Regions from separate parts of the Pseudomonas sp. SDO524_S393 genome, predicted to be linked through region 3. Evidence: predicted binding sites of a transcription regulator. Region 3 holds the regulator's gene; each other region holds the start of a gene.
What was found. The regulator sigma-54, encoded in region 3, starts transcription at its own class of promoters, with help from an activator protein. The targets are predictions, from matches to a motif close to ANTGGCATNNANNTTGCTNT.
Positions count from the first base shown of each region.

Region 1: the regulator sigma-54 is predicted to act here: its motif matches at 1,932-1,951, upstream of ACW9IB_RS18905 (flagellar hook-length control protein FliK).
Region 2: the regulator sigma-54 is predicted to act here: its motif matches at 1,924-1,943, upstream of glnK (P-II family nitrogen regulator).
Region 4: the regulator sigma-54 is predicted to act here: its motif matches at 2,842-2,861, upstream of flgB (flagellar basal body rod protein FlgB).

Region 1 is NZ_JBSVVZ010000043.1:29,537-34,029, forward strand. It holds gene ACW9IB_RS18895 (ATP-binding SpoIIE family protein phosphatase) at 1-1,403, shown strand, start outside; gene ACW9IB_RS18900 (Hpt domain-containing protein) at 1,434-1,778, shown strand; gene ACW9IB_RS18905 (flagellar hook-length control protein FliK) at 2,001-3,359, shown strand; gene fliL (flagellar basal body-associated protein FliL) at 3,581-4,081, shown strand; gene fliM (flagellar motor switch protein FliM) at 4,091-4,493, shown strand, end outside.
Region 2 is NZ_JBSVVZ010000069.1:566-5,058, reverse strand. It holds gene ACW9IB_RS24245 (restriction endonuclease PLD domain-containing protein) at 1-456, opposite strand, end outside; partial or broken gene ACW9IB_RS24240 (magnesium chelatase domain-containing protein) at 577-1,224, opposite strand; gene ACW9IB_RS24235 (accessory factor UbiK family protein) at 1,466-1,729, opposite strand; gene glnK (P-II family nitrogen regulator) at 2,152-2,490, shown strand; gene ACW9IB_RS24225 (ammonium transporter) at 2,525-3,862, shown strand; gene ACW9IB_RS24220 (secondary thiamine-phosphate synthase enzyme YjbQ) at 4,074-4,493, shown strand, end outside.
Region 3 is NZ_JBSVVZ010000053.1:10,637-15,129, reverse strand. It holds gene rapZ (RNase adapter RapZ) at 1-730, opposite strand, end outside; gene ptsN (PTS IIA-like nitrogen regulatory protein PtsN) at 733-1,197, opposite strand; gene hpf (ribosome hibernation-promoting factor, HPF/YfiA family) at 1,210-1,515, opposite strand; gene ACW9IB_RS21075 (RNA polymerase factor sigma-54) at 1,634-3,127, opposite strand; gene lptB (LPS export ABC transporter ATP-binding protein) at 3,313-4,038, opposite strand; gene lptA (lipopolysaccharide transport periplasmic protein LptA) at 4,038-4,493, opposite strand, start outside.
Region 4 is NZ_JBSVVZ010000024.1:42,186-46,678, forward strand. It holds gene flgE (flagellar hook protein FlgE) at 1-1,166, opposite strand, end outside; gene flgD (flagellar hook assembly protein FlgD) at 1,198-1,926, opposite strand; gene flgC (flagellar basal body rod protein FlgC) at 1,943-2,386, opposite strand; gene flgB (flagellar basal body rod protein FlgB) at 2,390-2,797, opposite strand; gene cheR (protein-glutamate O-methyltransferase CheR) at 3,123-3,950, opposite strand; gene ACW9IB_RS13085 (chemotaxis protein CheV) at 3,995-4,493, opposite strand, start outside.

The DNA.
Region 1 (4,493 bases), on a different contig from region 3:
GCGGTGACGACTTCCTGCCCAAACCCTATAACCAACTGATTCTGGCCGCGAAGATCAACGCGATGGACCGCCTGCGTCGCTTGCAGGCCACGGTGTTGCAGCAACGTGACCTGATCGCGCGGCACCATGACTATCTTTTGCATGAGCAGCGCGTGGCCAAGGCCGTGTTCGACAAAGTCGCCCACTCCGGGTGTATCAACGCCGCGCCGAATATCCGCTACCTGCAATCGCCCTACGCGCTGTTCAACGGCGACCTGTTGCTGGCTGCCTACACGCCCTCGGGCGACATGCACGTGCTGCTCGGTGATTTCACCGGCCACGGCTTGCCGGCGGCGGTGGGGGCGATGCCGCTGGCCGAGGTGTTCTACGGCATGACCGCCAAGGGCTATGGCCTGGCGCAGCTCCTGCGGGAGATGAATGCCAAGCTCAAGCGCATCCTGCCGGTGGACATGTTCTGCTGCGCCACCTTGTTGTGCCTGAGTGCCCAGCGGCGGGTGGTCGAGGTGTGGAATGGCGGCATGCCCGAGGGCTATGTGCATGAGGTCGCCAGCGGCAAGCGCACGCCGTTGGCATCAAGGCACTTGCCGCTGGGCGTGCTCTCGGCGGAAGCCTTTGATGACCGCACTGAAGTCTGGCCCATGGCCTTGGGCGATCGGGTGTTTCTGTTGTCCGATGGCGTGCTGGACACCGCTGACGCCAATGATCAGCTGTTTGGCGCCGAACGGTTGCAGCAGGTGTTTGCCGCCAATCGCGAGCCCGACCGCCTGTTCGAAGACATCGAACAGGCCCTGGCCGCGTTTCGTGGTGAGGCCCGGGATGACGTGAGCATGGTGGAAGTCACCCTGCAACCCGGCCAATCGCTGCGGGCCACGGAGCCGTTGTATGCCGACAGCGGCCAGTCGTGCCCGCTGGACTGGTCAGTGAGCTTTGAATTTCGCGCCGAAACCCTCAAGCGTTACAACCCGTTGCCGTACCTGTTGCAATTGTTGCTGGAAATTCACGGCCTGCGAGAGCAGAGCGGGGCGCTCTACAGTGTGATGGCCGAACTGTATTCCAATGCCCTGGAGCATGGCGTGCTGGGCCTGGACTCCCGGCTCAAGCGCGATGCCCAGGGGTTTGCCCGCTATTACCGCCAGCGCAACGAGCGCCTGGCGAGTTTGAACAGCGGCTATGTGCGGGTGCATGTGCAGGTGGTGCCGACCGACATGGGCGGCAACCTGACCTTGCGCATTGAAGACAGTGGCCCGGGGTTCGACGTGGAGCACGTATTGGCCCGTCCGCTGGATATCGACCGTCTGTCTGGTCGGGGGTTGAGCCTGGTGCGCCAGCTGAGCAGCGATGTACGTTGGTCTGACGGCGGGCGCAGTGTCTGCGTGGAGTTTTCCTGGGAGGCTCTGGCATAATCCGCCGATTCTTGATCAAGGAGCGAGCAAGTGGTTGAGACTCATCTGGACCCTGGCGTGTTGTCGGGTTTGCAGGAGGTCATGGAAGGCGAGTATCCCAAGTTGCTCGATACCTTTCTCGATGACTCCCAGAAGCGTGTCGAGGCGCTGCGCAAGGCGCGGGACGATGCCACGACATTGGGGCGGATCGCCCATAGCTTCAAGGGCAGCAGCGGCAACCTCGGTGCATTGCGCTTGGCGGAGTTGTGTCGGCGTCTGGAGGTTGAGTCTGCCGGGGCGGCGGTGGATCTTGGGAAGCTGGTGGATCAGATTGATCGTGAGTTTGCGGTGGTGAAGCGGTTGTATGAGACGGAGCGCCAGCGGTTTCGGATTTGATTGCGTGTAGATCCGTTTCTGCGGTAACGGCGGCCTGGTAGCCGATCGCTCCCACGATTTGGATCTCCTGTATCAGGCAGATATCAATCTGCTCTGGCTCTGTTTTTGATCTGGGCGCCCCATCAAACAACGGATCTGCACACAAAACCGAAAGCTGGCCCAACTCTTGCTCTACCTCCTGATACTGCATCCCCGATCCCTATGCAGTGGAGACCTTTACCTATGCCAGTCGCCCCGAATTCGCTCCTTCAGGCTGCCCCTGCGGCCAAGCCTCAAGCGCCCGCTGCTACTCCTCAGGTAGCGGCTGCGGACCCCCGGGACAAGGGCCCGGCCTTCGCTCAGGTGTTCGCCAACCAGGCCTCGAAACCCTCGGTCAAGACCGATGACAACTCGGCCAAGCCCACGCGGGACAAGGCTTCCGACGCCAGCGCCAAACCTGCTGCCGGCAACGACAAGTCTGCCGCCAGCGCGCCAGCGGTTGCCGATAGCGGCAATACCTTGCCTGCCAACCCGCCGGCCACGCCGCCTGCCAAATCCGATGACAGTGCCAGTTCCGATGACGATGCCTCGGTGGACCCGACCCTGGCGCAACAGCCGCCGACGGACCCGGTGGTCGACCCGGCGCTGATCGCCACGGTCGCCCCGGTGGCGGTGCCGGTCCCGGCGCCGATGGAAACTCCTGCGCCGGTGGCAGCCAAGGATGACAAGGCTGCGCCACCGGTCGCCGCTGCGCCGGTTGTGGCGACCGAGCCGGCCAAGCCCGAGTTCGATCCGCAAGCCGACCCGCTGGACGCCATGCCGGCGGTGCGTCTGGCGATGGAGCAGGGTGGGCATGTGTCGGCCAGCAGCCAGACTCCGCCGAAAACCGCGCCAGCGCCGACCCAGGATCAACCGACCGCCGCGCAGAATTTCGCCGCCGGCCTGGCCAATATGGTTGACCAGCAAGCCGCCAAGGACAGCACTGACACGGGCGGCGACAAGGCCTTCGGCAGTCTGATCGAGGATGGCCTCAAGGACTTGAAGGGCGCGAGCAGCGACACCCGTGTCGATGACTTCGCCAACCGTCTGGCCGCGTTGACCCAGGCCGCCACGCCGAAAACCGCCAACGCCTTGCCGCCGGTGATGAATGCACCGTTGGCCATGCACCAGAGCGGCTGGACCGACGAGGTGGTCAACCGCGTCATGTACCTCTCCAGTGCCAACCTCAAGTCGGCGGAAATCCAGCTGCAGCCGGCCGAACTCGGGCGCCTGGATATCAAGGTCAACATGAGCGCCGATCAGCAGGCCCAGGTCAATTTCATGAGCGCCCACCCGGTGGTGCGTGAAGCCCTGGAAAGCCAGTCGGGGCGCCTGCGGGAAATGTTCGCCCAGCAGGGCATGGGGCAGGTGGACGTCAATGTGTCTGACCAGTCCCGTGGGCAGGAGCAACAACAACAGCAGCAGGCGCAGACCGCGGGTGTCAGCCGCAGCAGCGGGCGTGGCGGTGATAGCGACTCGGGCGCCCATGTTGAGGTGGCTGAGGCTGTAGCGCCCGTGACCTCGACGGTGATCGGCTCCAGTGCGGTGGATTACTACGCCTGAACCGAGCCTTGCAGAGGCCTGAATGTGGGAGCGGGCTTGCTCGCGAATGCGGTATATCAGTTAAGTGTCTATTCACTGACACACCGTATTCGCGAGCAAGCCCGCTCCCACATGGCTCTTCAGCGTGACACCTGTCCTTCTCTACCAGACAACTCTGGCATAACACTTGCTCTTGCCTTTCCGTAGATCTATGAATCCCCGAATAGTGACGGATTATTGGCATGGCGAAGAGCGACGACGCAGCAAAAGCACCCGCGGGCAAGGGCAAGCTCAAGCTTATCCTGTTGATTGTGTTGGGCCTTATCCTGGCCATCGGCGCCTCGGTCGGTGGTACCTGGTACATCATGCACAGCAGTGCAAGCAAACCGGCACCTGCCGCCGAAACCGCCACTAACGTCAAGCAACCGGCTATCTTCGAGCCGATGCTGCCGGCCTTTGTCGCCAACTTCACTCAGAACGGTCGCCAACGCTACTTGCAGGTGAGCATCACCTTGCTGGCGCGTAACCAGTCGGACCTGGATGCCCTCAAGGTGCACATGCCGGTGATCCGCAACAATCTGGTCATGCTGTTTTCCGGACAAAGCTTCGACAGCCTGGCCACCCCGGTGGGCCAGGAAATGCTGCGCCAGAAGGTCACTGCCAGCGTGCAGGAAGTGGCCCAGAAAGAGCTCGGCAAAGTCGTGGTCGAACAGGCGCTCTTCACTAACTTCGTATTGCAGTAGGATCACGACATGGCCGTGCAAGACCTGCTGTCCCAGGATGAAATCGACGCACTGCTGCATGGTGTCGACGATGGTCTGGTACAGACCGAAATGGCTGCCGAACCCGGCAGTGTCAAAAGTTATGACCTCACCAGTCAGGATCGCATCGTCCGTGGACGCATGCCGACCCTGGAAATGATCAACGAGCGTTTCGCCCGCTACACCCGTATCAGCATGTTCAACATGCTGCGCCGCTCGGCGGACGTGGCGGTGGGCGGCGTGCAGGTGATGAAGTTCGGTGAATACGTGCACTCGCTGTACGTGCCTACCAGCCTCAACCTGGTCAAGATCAAGCCCCTGCGCGGCACCGCGTTGTTCATCCTCGACGCCAAGCTGGTGTTCAAGCTGGTGGACAACTTCTTCGGCGGCGATG
Region 2 (4,493 bases), on a different contig from region 3:
CAACTGCATAATTATGTTATGAAAATTGTGTTCGTCTTGGGGGAAGGCGAATTCATATTTGGTGGCTAATTCGTAGTTTGTGTAAAGTCCGCCATCTGTCCAATTGTTTGACCCCACATACAAAACAGCAAAGTTTTGTGACTTGAAGTAGTATAGTTTCGGATGAAATGTAATTCTTGGAATAGGGTTGTGAACGATGTGAGTTGTTGCTGGCCAGGAATTCAGTTCTTCTAGGACATCTTTGCTTGTGCCACCAAGATCAATTCCGACAGTGAAGTTAATGCGACTGTTGTTTTGGGCGTGATTTTGAAGTTTGTCTTTCAGTCGAAGAACAGCCCGTAACCCAACAAATGCGGATACAAACGCTATTTCTTGGAAAATGTAGCCCGAGTCTAATAGGTTTGATATTTCGTTCCCAAGTTGTTGGCCGGGCTGCGCGATAATCGAAACTTGCATTATGTATCCTTATAAAGTCACATCCGTTTTAGTGTTGAGGTCACAGCCGGACTCACTATAACCGTTTCATTCCTAGAACTGGAACTTCTATCAAAAGCGATTGGGTGTTTTGTCACACAACATTAGCAGGTTGTGTGCGCCTGCCGCCGCGATCAACAGCGCGCGCTTGGCGGCGAGCTGGCCCTGGACCTCGCTCAAGTCGGGATAGGGCCTGCTCAACAGCCGCAAGCCATCGGACTTGAACGGCTCGATCGGTACCTGTCCATTGAGGTGCGCCACCACTTGCAGCAAGTGGTCCACCGCAATCACCTTCAACCCCGAAGCCAGACAGGCTTCCTCGGCATTAGCCCTGGGCACGATCACGGTGCGCCCGGCCTTGCGTGCCGCCAACGCGGCGGGCAATACACCTTTCACCGCACGCACCTCGCCGGACAGCGCCAGTTCCCCCAGGCATTCCACATCGTCGAGCATCAACGATGGCACCTGAACGCTGGCGGCGAGGATCCCCAACGCAATCGCCAAATCAAAACGCCCGCCGTCCTTGGGCAGGTCGGCAGGCGCGAGATTGAGGGTGATGCGGCGGGCGGGGTATTGCAGCGCGCTGTTGAGGATGGCACTGCGTACGCGGTCCTTGCTTTCCTTGACGGCGGTTTCCGGCAGCCCCACCAGCGTCAGGGACGGCAGCCCATTGGCCATATGCACTTCGACAGTGACGGCGGGGGCTTCGACGCCAATTTGGGCGCGGCTGTGGACGATTGCGAGAGACATGCTTGTTCCTTGAAAGGGGGCCGCTTCCTGCGGTTTCTCAAGGGTAGACGAGGTGGGAGAGAGCGAGGTGGGGAGGTTTTACAGAACGTATCCAGAGTAACCCACGGCGCTTTATGTGGGCGCTGGCTTGTCGGATCGCCGCACCGCGGCGATAGCATCGCCTCGGCGCAACTGAAATACCGAGTCGGCTGTATCGCAGCGGTGCGGCTATCCGACAAGCCAGCTCCTACAGGAACCGCGTTCAGTCAGCAGAGGGCGGTGTCAGCCGTGCTTCCAGCTCTGCCACCTTCGCCTCCAGGCTCTCCAGCCGTGCACGTGTGCGGGCCAGCACCACCATCTGGCTATCGAACTCTTCCCGGCTGACCAGGTCGAGCTTGCTGAAGCCGCTTTGCAGCAGTGCCTTGAACTGGCTTTCGATTTCGTTGCGGGGCAGCGGGGTGTCGCCGCTGAACAAGCGAGAGGCATGGCCGCTCAGGGCGTCGAGGAGGTCTTTGGGCGCGAGCATGGGAAACATTCCGGAAAACTGTTGGCCGGCAGTGTATCACGCAGCGTCTATAGTCTTTTTCGCGACCGTGAGCGCACGCTTTTCGCGCATGGGGCCGGGCGCGGTCGCACCGTTTTCGTGCGCAATGGCGCGACAAAAAAGCCCCGCAGGTGGGCATAAGTGGGCAAAGGACTGATTTCAGTGATTTTTACGGAGCTGGCAAGGTTTCTGCTTAGACGATCATGACCCATGCACTGATGCAGTCGCTGTGACGAATGCAGTGCGCCGACGGATCAGGGGTACAGGTTTCGTCACCAGTGGTTCGCTGGCGTCGCAACGGTAAATGCCGAGGCGACGACGCGTTACAAAGCCAGGCACTGCGCTTAGACTTGAGACGGGTTTGTTTTCCTGGGGCAAGTCCACCAATTCGGGAGAGAGTTTTCATGAAGCTAGTCACTGCCATCATCAAGCCGTTCAAGTTGGACGATGTACGCGAGTCGTTGTCCGAAATCGGCGTGCAGGGCATTACCGTTACTGAGGTCAAAGGCTTCGGTCGGCAGAAGGGTCACACCGAGCTGTATCGCGGCGCGGAATACGTGGTCGATTTCCTGCCAAAGGTGAAGATTGATGTCGCCATTGACGACAAGGATCTTGACCGGGTTATCGAGGCGATAACCAAGGCCGCCAACACCGGCAAGATCGGTGACGGCAAGATCTTCGTGGTCAATCTGGAACAGGCTATTCGCATCCGTACCGGCGAAACCGATACCGACGCAATCTAAGCCGCCAAACCCCCAAGCCCCAGGAGAAAACAATATGACTCTGCGTAAACTCGCAGGGCTAGGCGCCCTGTTGTCCATCGTAATGCCAAGCCTGGCCATGGCGGCAGACGAAGTGGCTGCTCCAGTCCTCAATTCCGGCGACACCGCATGGATGCTCACATCCACTGCGCTGGTGCTGTTCATGACCATCCCGGGCCTGGCGCTGTTCTACGGCGGCATGGTTCGCTCCAAAAACATTCTTTCCGTGATGATGCAGTGCTTCGCCATCACCGGTCTGATCACCATCCTGTGGTTCGTCTACGGCTACAGCATGGCGTTCGATGCCACCGGGATGGAAGCCGGCGTCGTCAACTTCAATTCGTTTGTCGGCGGCCTGTCCAAGCTGTTCCTGTCGGGTGTGACCCCAGCGAGCATTACCGGCCCTGCGGCGCTGTTCCCAGAGGCGGTGTTCGTTACCTTCCAGATGACCTTCGCCATCATCACCCCTGCGCTGATCGTGGGTGCCTTCGCCGAGCGCATGAAGTTCTCCGCGATGCTGATCTTCATGGGCGTGTGGTTCACTCTGGTCTACGCACCGATTGCCCACATGGTCTGGGGCGGTCCTGGCTCGCTGCTCGGTGACTGGGGCGTGCTGGACTTCGCAGGCGGCACCGTGGTGCATATCAATGCCGGTATTGCCGGTCTGGTAGCGTGCCTGGTGCTCGGTAAGCGCAAAGGTTTCCCGACTACGCCGATGGCACCTCACAACCTGGGTTACACCCTGATCGGCGCAGCCATGCTGTGGATCGGCTGGTTCGGTTTCAACGCCGGTTCCGCCGCCGCCGCCAACGGCACCGCCGGTATGGCGATGCTGGTCACCCAGATCGCTACCGCTGCCGCCGCGCTGGGTTGGATGTTTGCCGAATGGATCACCCACGGTAAGCCAAGCGCACTGGGCATCGCCTCGGGGGTGGTGGCCGGCCTGGTGGCAATTACTCCGGCCGCCGGCACTGTCGGCCCGATGGGCGCCCTGGTAATCGGCCTGGTCGCCGGTGTGATCTGCTTCTTCTGCGCCACCACCCTGAAACGCAAGCTGGGCTACGACGACTCCCTGGACGCGTTCGGCGTACACGGTATTGGTGGTATCGTCGGCGCGATCCTCACCGGCGTGTTCGCAGCCCCTGCACTGGGCGGCTTCGGCACCGTAACTGACGTGGCTGCACAAGTCTGGATCCAGGCCAAGGGTGTGGGCTTCACCGTCATCTACACCGCTATTGTGACGTTCATCATCCTCAAGGTGCTGGATGTAGTGATGGGGCTGCGGGTGACCGAAGAAGAAGAGGCCGTGGGCCTCGATCTGGCGCAACACAACGAACGCGGCTACAACTTGTAAGTACGCGGAAAAAAGATGCCCGGCTTGCCGGGCATTTTTTTGCCTGGCGTTTGTCATTCACAACGTGCTGTAACGGTTTTTGCGCAATGTTTGTGATGGGCTGTGCATGGCACTTTTCAGTGTGCGAATGTCTTACAGGCATGTGGGCGTATTCGGCACTTTGTTTTTTCCCAGAGCGCGCTAGAATGCGCGCCGATGGGCGGAGAACTGTATGTGGCAACAGACCCTGATTACCCTGCGGGCAAAGCCCCGGGGCTTTCACCTGGTGACCGATGAGTTGCTGGCCGGCCTGCCTGAATTGAAGGCGTGCCGTGTGGGCCTGTTGCACCTGTGGCTGCAGCACACCTCGGCCTCGTTGACCGTCAACGAGAATGCCGATCCGGCGGTTCGCCGTGACTTCGAACGTTTTTTCAATTCGCTGGTGCCGCAAGGCCTCAGTGGGTTCGAACACAACGACGAAGGTCCGGACGATCTGCCGGCGCACTTCAAGGCCAGTCTCCTGGGCTGCCAGCTGAGTTTGCCGGTCAGGGCCGGCCGCTTGGCGATGGGGACTTGGCAAGGTGTTTATCTGGGCGAGCACCGTGATCATGGCGGTGCTCGTAAAGTCCTCGCCACGTTGCACGGTGATGGG
Region 3 (4,493 bases):
CGCGGTTGCTCGCGGCAAAACGCGGCAGCCATTTGAGCAGGTAGCTGGAGATATCCTGGAACATCTCCTCGACATCCGGTTGTGCGGCCAAATACTCGGCCACGGGCTGGTCCAACCCCGACTGATCACGCAATTCCGGCTTCCAGTAGGGGTTTGGCAGGCAGCGCACATCGAATACCAGGTCGGCATCCACCGGCATACCGCGCTTGAAGCCAAACGACTCGACGAGAAACGCCGTACCCGGCTCTGGCTGGTTCAACAGGCGCAGCTTGATGGCGTCGCGTAGCTGATACAGGTTGAGATCGGTGGTATTTATCTTGAGGTCGGCGAGATCGATGATCGGGCCGAGCAGCTTGCTCTCGTCCTCGATGGCTTCGGCCAGAGAGCGGTGCGGGCTGCTAAGGGGATGGCGCCGCCGGGTTTCGGAAAAACGCTTCAGGAGCGTTTCTTCGTCGGCGTCCAGATAGAGCACGTCACACTGAATGTGCTTGGCACGTACTTCTTCGAGTAATTGCGGGAATCGATCCAAATGGCTGGGCAGGTTGCGCGCATCGATCGAGACGGCCACCAGGGGCTGCGACAATTCGGTGTGAATCAATGCACGCTCTGCCAACTCCGGCAGCAGGCCGGCCGGCAAATTGTCGATGCAATAGAAACCGTTGTCCTCAAGAACGTTGAGGGCGGTACTTTTACCCGAGCCGGAGCGGCCGCTGACGATGATCAAACGCATGATTACTGCCCGTTTTGTTCATCCAGAACAACCTGATAAAGCGCTTCATTGCTGCTGGCGCTGCGCAGTTTGTCGCGTACTTCCTTGCGGTCGAGCATGCTGGCGATCTGCCGAAGCAGTTCAAGGTGCGCATCGGTGGCGGCTTGCGGGACCAGCAGAACGAACAGCAGGTCGACCGGGGCGCCGTCGATGGCGTCGAAATCGATAGGGGCTTCCAGGTGCAGCAGGGCGCTGACCGGGGTCTCACAGCCTTTGAGGCGGCAGTGAGGAATGGCGATGCCGTTACCAAAACCCGTGGAACCGAGTTTTTCACGGGCAATCAGCGCGTCGAACACGTCCTGCATCTCCAGATCCGGCACTTCGCGCGCGATCAGGTTGGCAATTTGTTCGAGGGCTTTCTTTTTACTGCCGCCCGGCACGTTCACCAGGGAACGGCCGGGGGTCAGGATGGTTTCAAGTCGAATCATGGGTGGGGAGTGTTAGCGGCCAGTGCCCTGAAGAAGGCTCTGCTGCTTTTCCTTATGCTTTTTGAGTTGGCGATCGAGCTTATCAGTCAACGCATCGATCGATGCATACATGTCTTCATGCTCGGCGTTGGCGACGACCTCGCCACCAGGAATCTGTAGAGTCGCTTCGATTTTCTGCTGAAGCTTGTCGACCTTCATGATCACCTGCACATTGGTGATCTTGTCAAAATGACCCTCAAGCCGTTTCAGCTTCTGCTCGACATAGTCGCGCAGTGGAGGGGTGACTTCTACATGGTGTCCACTGATGTTGACTTGCATACAGCTTCTCCTTCGTTGCCAGTGCATAACGCAGCAGGCCGGGGTGCCTGCCACTGGGCTGTATCCTGAAACCGCCTGAGCGACTTTAGAACACACCCCGAACGCTGTGGCCCGCCCGTCACATCAAACGCTTACGCTCGCTGGAAGGCGCGATCCCAAGGGATTCGCGGTACTTGGCGACGGTTCGACGGGCGACCTGAATGCCTTGTGCCTCCAGTAAACCAGCGATCTTACTGTCACTCAATGGCTTTTTCTGATTTTCCGCCGCAACCAGTTTTTTGATGATTGCGCGAATCGCCGTGGACGAGCATTCGCCGCCTTCGGAGGTGCTGACGTGGCTGGAGAAAAAGTATTTCAGTTCATAAATACCCCGCGGGGTATGCATGAATTTTTGTGTGGTTACCCGGGAAATCGTCGACTCGTGCATGCCTACCGCTTCGGCGATGTCATGCAGAACCAGAGGTTTCATGGCTTCGTCGCCGTATTCCAGGAAACCACGCTGGTGCTCGACGATCTGGGTAGCCACCTTCATCAGGGTTTCGTTGCGACTCTGCAGGCTCTTGATGAACCAGCGGGCCTCCTGCAACTGGTTACGCATGAAGGTGTTGTCGGCGCTGGTGTCAGCCCTGCGCACGAAGCCGGCGTATTGCGGGTTGACCCGTAGGCGAGGTACCGACTCCTGGTTCAGCTCCACCAGCCAGCGTTCATTGTCCTTGCGCACGATCACGTCGGGGACGACGTACTCGGCTTCGCTTGACTCGATTTGTGAGCCCGGGCGCGGGTTGAGGCTCTGCACCAGCTCGATGACCTGGCGCAGGTCGTCTTCCTTGAGCTTCATGCGGCGCATCAGTTGGCTGTAATCGCGGCTGCCGAGCAAATCGATGTAGTCGGTGACCAGGCGCTGGGCTTCGGCAAGCCAGGGGGTCTTGGCAGGCAATTGGCGCAGTTGCAGCAGCAGGCATTCACTCAGGGTGCGAGCGCCAATGCCGGCAGGTTCGAATTGCTGGATTCGGTGCAGGACAGCTTCGATTTCGTCCAGCTCGATATCCAGCTCCGGGTCGAACGCCTCGAGGATCTCCTCCAGGGTCTCGTCCAGGTAGCCCTGGTTGTTGATGCAATCGATGAGTGTCACGGCGATCAGGCGATCGGTGTCCGACATCGGGGCCAGGTTGAGTTGCCACAGCAGGTGGCTTTGCAGGCTCTCGCCGGCGGACGTGCGGGTAGTGAAGTCCCACTCGTCATCGTCATTGCTCGGCAAGCTGCTGGCGCTGGTCTGGTAAACGTCTTCCCAGGCGGTGTCCACGGGAAGTTCGTTGGGGATGCGTTCGTTCCATTCGCCGTCCTCCAGGTTGTCTACCGTCGGGGCGGTTTCCTGATAGGAGGGTTCCTGAACGTCGGAATTGGGTTTTTGCTCGATGTTGTCGGCCAGCGGATCTGCATTGTCGAAGTCGTCGCCTTCTTCCTGGCGTTCGAGCATCGGATTGGACTCCAGGGCTTCCTGGATTTCCTGTTGCAGGTCCAGTGTCGACAATTGGAGCAGGCGGATGGCCTGTTGCAGCTGCGGTGTCATCGTCAGCTGCTGGCCCATTCTCAGGACTAGCGATGGTTTCATGGCAGGGGCTTAACACCTTATTCGCCGGCGCAACGCGCCATCCACGACAGGGCGCGTGAGCGCCAAACATAAGCAAATTATATGCCTGATATCGGGGGATTTGCCTAGAGCGCGGTAACAATAAAAATCCGAAGCTTCTTATTGATTTCCGCGCAGGATGACAAATGGCCTGACACCATGTGTGTTTACAGGCGGAACTCGTGACCCAGGTACACTTCCTTGACCAGTTCGTTGGCCAGGATGGTGTCGGAGTCACCTTCGGCGATCAGTTGCCCATCATTGACGATATAGGCGGTTTCGCAGATGTCGAGTGTTTCACGGACGTTGTGGTCGGTGATCAGTACACCGATACCCTTGGCCTTGAGGTGATGGATGATCTGTTTGATATCGCCGACCGAGATCGGGTCGACGCCCGCAAACGGTTCGTCCAGCAGGATAAACTTCGGCGCCGTGGCCAGGGCGCGGGCGATTTCCACGCGACGGCGCTCGCCACCGGACAGGCTCATGCCGAGGTTGTCGCGGATGTGGTTGATGTGGAATTCCTGCAAGAGGTTTTCCAGCTCCTTGCGACGGCCGTCCCGGTCCAGTTCCTTGCGGGTTTCAAGGATGGCCATGATGTTGTCGGAAACCGACAGCTTGCGGAAGATCGACGCTTCTTGCGGAAGATAGCCAATGCCGGCTCGGGCGCGACCGTGCATGGGCTGGTGGCTGACGTCCAGGTCGTCGATCAGTACACGGCCCTGATCGGCCTGGACCAGGCCCACGATCATGTAGAAGCAGGTGGTCTTGCCGGCACCGTTGGGGCCGAGCAAGCCGACGATCTGGCCGCTGTCGATGGACAGGCTGACGTCGCGAACGACCTGACGGCTTTTATAGGCCTTGGCCAGATGCTGGGCTTTCAGGGTTGCCATTACTCGGCCTTCTTCTTCGGCTGGATAACCATATCGATACGTGGACGTGGTGCGGTGACCTTGTTGCCATTGGCGCGACCGGCATTGGCGACCTGTTTCACGGTGTCATAAGTGATCTTTTCGCCCTCGGTGGAGTTGCCATCGGGGCTGAGCACTTTTGCCTGGTCGATCAGGACGATACGATTTTGCTGGGCGTGATACTGGATGGTCTTGCCGTAGCCTTTCATCGGGCCGGTATCGGCAGGTGCCTGCTTCTGCTCGAAGTAGGCCAGGTTGCCCACGGAGGTGACTACGTCGATATCGCCTGCAGCGGTGCGGGTGAGGGTCACCGTGTTGCCGGTGATCTTCATCGAGCCCTGGGTGATGATCACGCCGCCGGTGTAGGTCGCGACGCCTTGCTTGTCATCCAGCTGTGCTTCGTCAGCCTGGATGCGGATCGGTTGCTGGCTATCGTT
Region 4 (4,493 bases), on a different contig from region 3:
CCCAGGGTACCGGCTTGCGGGGTGTCATAACCCGGCTGGCCCGAAGCGAAGGTCTCTCTCCAGGTGGTGCCGCCGGATGGCTGCAGGCCTTGTTCGTTGTTGAAGCTGGCCAGGGAGATCTGACCGATGGCCTTGCTCTGCTGGTTGCTGAAGGTGGCGAACAGTACGCCGCTGCCGTCGATTTTCAGACCGGTGATCTGGCCGGTGGCATAGCCGTCGGTGACCGGTGGGTTGCGGTAGCTGGCCGAGTTGTACTGGGTAATGTTGGACATGTTGACAGCAATGCCACCCGGGTTCGCGGCGGCGCCGTTGGCCTTCCACACACCATCCTTCACGGTCCCCGGCGTCCAGTTGGTGATGGTCAGGGTGGTGTTGGAGACGGTGCTCGGGGGGGTCACGATCCCGGTGAGTTTGCCGGCGGTGTCGAACGACAGGGTCGACGCAACCGGTGCCACGGCGCCAGTCCCGCTGATTGGAGTGCCGTCAGGGTTGCGGCCGTCGATCAGGGTGTAGGATTTCCACTGGTTGGAATCCGTCTTCACCATGTACTGCACCATGGTGTGCGAGTTGCCCTGGGTGTCGTACAAGGTGGTGCTGTACTGGGTGGTGAAGGTGCTGGTGTCGCTCGGGTTGAACGGCTTGGCCACCTGATCGATCACCGGCTCCGAGGAATTCAGGTTGCTGGTGGAGTCCACTTTGCTGGACGCCTTCGGTGGCAGGTTCGACAGGTTCAGTTGCAGGTCGACCAGGCCGCCCTTGATGATCTTGCCATCCGCATCCGCCGCGTAACCTTGCAGGCGCGAGGTACCGGTGTTGTTGGTGATGAAGCCGTCCTTGTCGGCACGGAACGCACCGCTGCGGGTGTACTCCAGCGAGCCGTCGCTGCCCTTCTGCACGAAGAAGCCACCGCCCTGGATCGCCATGTCCAGAATGCCGCCGCTGTTATTCACGTCACCCTGGGTGAACTGCTGCGACACTGCCGCCAGGTTCACACCGTTGCCGATGCTGTTCTGGCCGGTGCCCAGCTTGGACGCCGCATAAATGTCGGCGAACTCCGCACGGGACGACTTGAAACCCGTTGTCGCAACGTTGGCAATGTTGTTGCCGGTCACGTCCAGTTGTTTGTTGGCCGCATAGAGGCCGCTAAGACCGATGTTAAAAGACATGTTTCTCTCCTTCTGCCGTGTTTAGCCGGCTCTATGTACCGATAGTCTGAATTTGCGACAGCTTGACGCTGCCCATGCCGCCCGCAAGGTTGAGCAGCATGTCGCCTCCGGTCTTGCCCAACGTCACGCTGGTGACCGTGGCCGGCAACGAAGTCGCCAGGGCAACGGAGTCACCCTTGTCGTTCTTGGTGGTGGCATTGAAGGTGTAGGTGCCCGCCGGGGCGACCTCGCCTTTGTCGTTCTTGCCGTCCCAGATGAAACTCTGGTTACCGGCACTCTGGGCGCCCATTTCGAGGGTGCGCACCACGTTGCCGTCTTTGTCGGTGATCTTCACGGTGACGTTGCCTGTCGACGAGGTCACGTTCACCGAGCCGGTCATGCTCTTGCTTGTATCGACCATGGCTTTGTCGGTCTGGATGACGATCGAACGCCCCACCAGCGACGAAGCCTGCAGCGCCTGCGACGAGCTGAAGTTGCTGGAGATCGCATTCACCGAGTCATTCAGGGTGTTGATGCCTTCCAGGCTGCTGAACTGCGCCAGCTGGGCCACGAACGCGCCGTTGTCCTGGGGCGACAGCGGGTTCTGGTTTTTCAGCTGGGTTACCAGCAGTCTCAGGAACGCATCCTTGCCCAGCGCCTGGTTGCCCGTCGCCTGCTTGGAGGCATCGCCAAGGCTGTTATTGGTCGACGAATCCTTGACCTTGGAGTTGAAAAGGTCCTGAACCGCCGTATTGGTCGAATTGGTATCAACAATGGCCATTATTTGGCGCCCCTTATCACTGACCCAGGGTCAGGACCTTCTGCATCATGGTTTTGGCGGTGTTCATCATTTCCGCGTTGGTCTGGAAGGAACGGCTGGCGGAAATCATGTCAGCCATTTCCTCGACCACGTTGACGTTGGGGTAGTACACATAGCCCTTTTCGTTCGCGGCGGGGTGATTGGGTTCGTAGCGCGCTTCGAGATTGCTGTCGTCCTCAACCACACCGAGTACCTGTACGCCCTGGCCTGCGGCGTCCTGGCTCTGGAACAGCGAATCGCTGCCGCCGTTCTGGCCGGCCTGGAACATGGTGGCGAACACCGGATGGCGGGCGCGGTAGGTCTGGTCAATGCTCGAAGACACGGTCTCGGCGTTGGCGATGTTACTGGCGACGGTGTTCAGGCGCGTGGTCTGCGCGCTCATGCCACTACCGGCAATATTGAAAACACTGGACAGGGACATGGCTTACTCTCCACGCAGGGCTGACATCAGCCCTTTGAATTTGCTGTTGAGCAGGGTGAAGCTGGCCTGGAAGTTCACCGAGTTCTCGGCGTAGGCCGATTGCTCCAGTTGCGCATCGACGGTGTTCTGGTCGATCGATGGCTGCATCGGCGTGCGATACAACAGCGACTCGTCGCCATTGCCCAGGCCCTGCGCTTCGATGTGACGGGTATTGGTCACGTTCAAGGCGAAGGTGCCGTTCTTGGTCTTGTCCTGCTGTGCAGCGAGCACGGCAGAGAAATCCAGGTCCCGAGCCTTGTAGTTCGGGGTGTCGGCGTTGGCAATGTTGTTGGCCAGGACTTCGGCACGCTGGGCGCGAAAGCCCAGGGCTTGTTCGTGGATACCGAGCGCTTTATCGAAGCTGATGCTCATGGCGGAAACCTTCAAGGGCTGACCTGCTTTTCGTTAGCAGGGTTATAGCAAGGTGTATGCCAATCTTTAGATAACCCGTATTTCCGGGCCTTGTGGGAAGTATTGCCGGGCGGCAATGCCAGAAAAGCGGCAAGCGGTTTCCGCGCGGTGCCAGTAAAGCGGCAACGGGGTTTGCCGCTTTCGGAAGGGTTGCCGCCTAACAAATGTGGGAGCTGGCTTGCCTGCGATGCAGGCACCCCGGTTTTCAGTCAGACCGCGGTGATGCTATCGCAGGCAAGCCAGCTCCCACACAAGCCTGACTCCCAATGGTTCGAGCGAACAGACCTTACTTGGCCTGGTAGATGATCCCCGGACTGCATTGCACCATCTGGTAATGATCCGGCAAGCCGTTCAACGCCTCGGAAGCCCCGAGGAACAGGTAGCCACCGCGCTTGAGGGTGCCATGGATGCGCAGCAGGATGTCTTTCTTCACTTCGGCCGAAAAGTAGATCAGCACGTTGCGGCAGAACACCATGTCGAACTTGCCGAGGCTGGCGTAGCTATCCAGCAGATTGAACGAGCGGAATTCCACACGGTTCTTGATCGGCGCCTTGACCGCCCAGCGCCCGGCCCCCTTCGGGTCGAAGTAGCGCTGCAAGCGTTCCTGGGACAACCCGCGGCCCAGGGCCAGGCTGTCATATTCGCCGGTTTTGCAGTTGGTGAGCATGGTGCCGGACAGGTCAGTGGCAACGATTTGCGCACCGGCCTTCAATTGGCCCATGTTGGTCCGCTCGAACTCATCGATGGACATCGAAATCGAGTACGGCTCCTGCCCCGAAGAGCAGGCCGCCGACCAGATGCGCAGGCGCTGACCAGGACTGGCCTTGATGGCCTCGGGCAGCACCTTGCTCTTGAGCACTTCAAAAGGGTAGGTATCGCGAAACCACAGGGTTTCGTTGGTGGTCATGGCATCGACCACCATTTCCTTGAGCCCGCTGCGCGGCTGCCCCTGGATCCGCTGGACCAACTCACCCAGGGACTTGATGCCCTGCTGCTCCATCAGCTTGTTGAGACGGCTGGATACCAGGTATTGCTTGTTTTCACCAAGCAATATGCCACAGGCTTTTTCCAGGAAGACCCGGAACTGTTCGAAATCCAAATTACCCGTAGACAATGATACCGCCTCTAAAAATCATGTGACCGCCAGGGGAAGCTCCCCTAGCCGTGATCTGCTGCCTTGATCCGGTCGACTACCCGGGATGCGAGGTCGTCGGGACGGAACTTGGCCAAAAAGTCATCGGCACCGACCTTCTTGACCATCGCCTGGTTGAAGACGCCCGACAACGAAGTATGCAGGATGATATGCAATTTTTGCATGCGCGGATCATTGCGTATCTCGGCCGTCAGGGTGTAGCCGTCCATTTCCGGCATCTCGATGTCGGAAATCATCATCAGGAATTCTTCTTCCGGCTTTTTCCCCTCATCCACCAACTTGCGCAGGTAATCCAGGGCCTGGCGACCGTCATTGAGGGCCACCACTTCGACGCCGACCGTTTGCAGGCAACGGGTCACCTGCTTGCGCGCCACCGATGAGTCGTCCACGGTCAACACCCGCAGGGAAATGGCTTTGTGCGCGGTTTCGGCATCCACCACGCCCACGGAAATCGATTCCGACGTGGGCGCCACTTCGGCGAGGATTTTCTCCACGTCGATGATT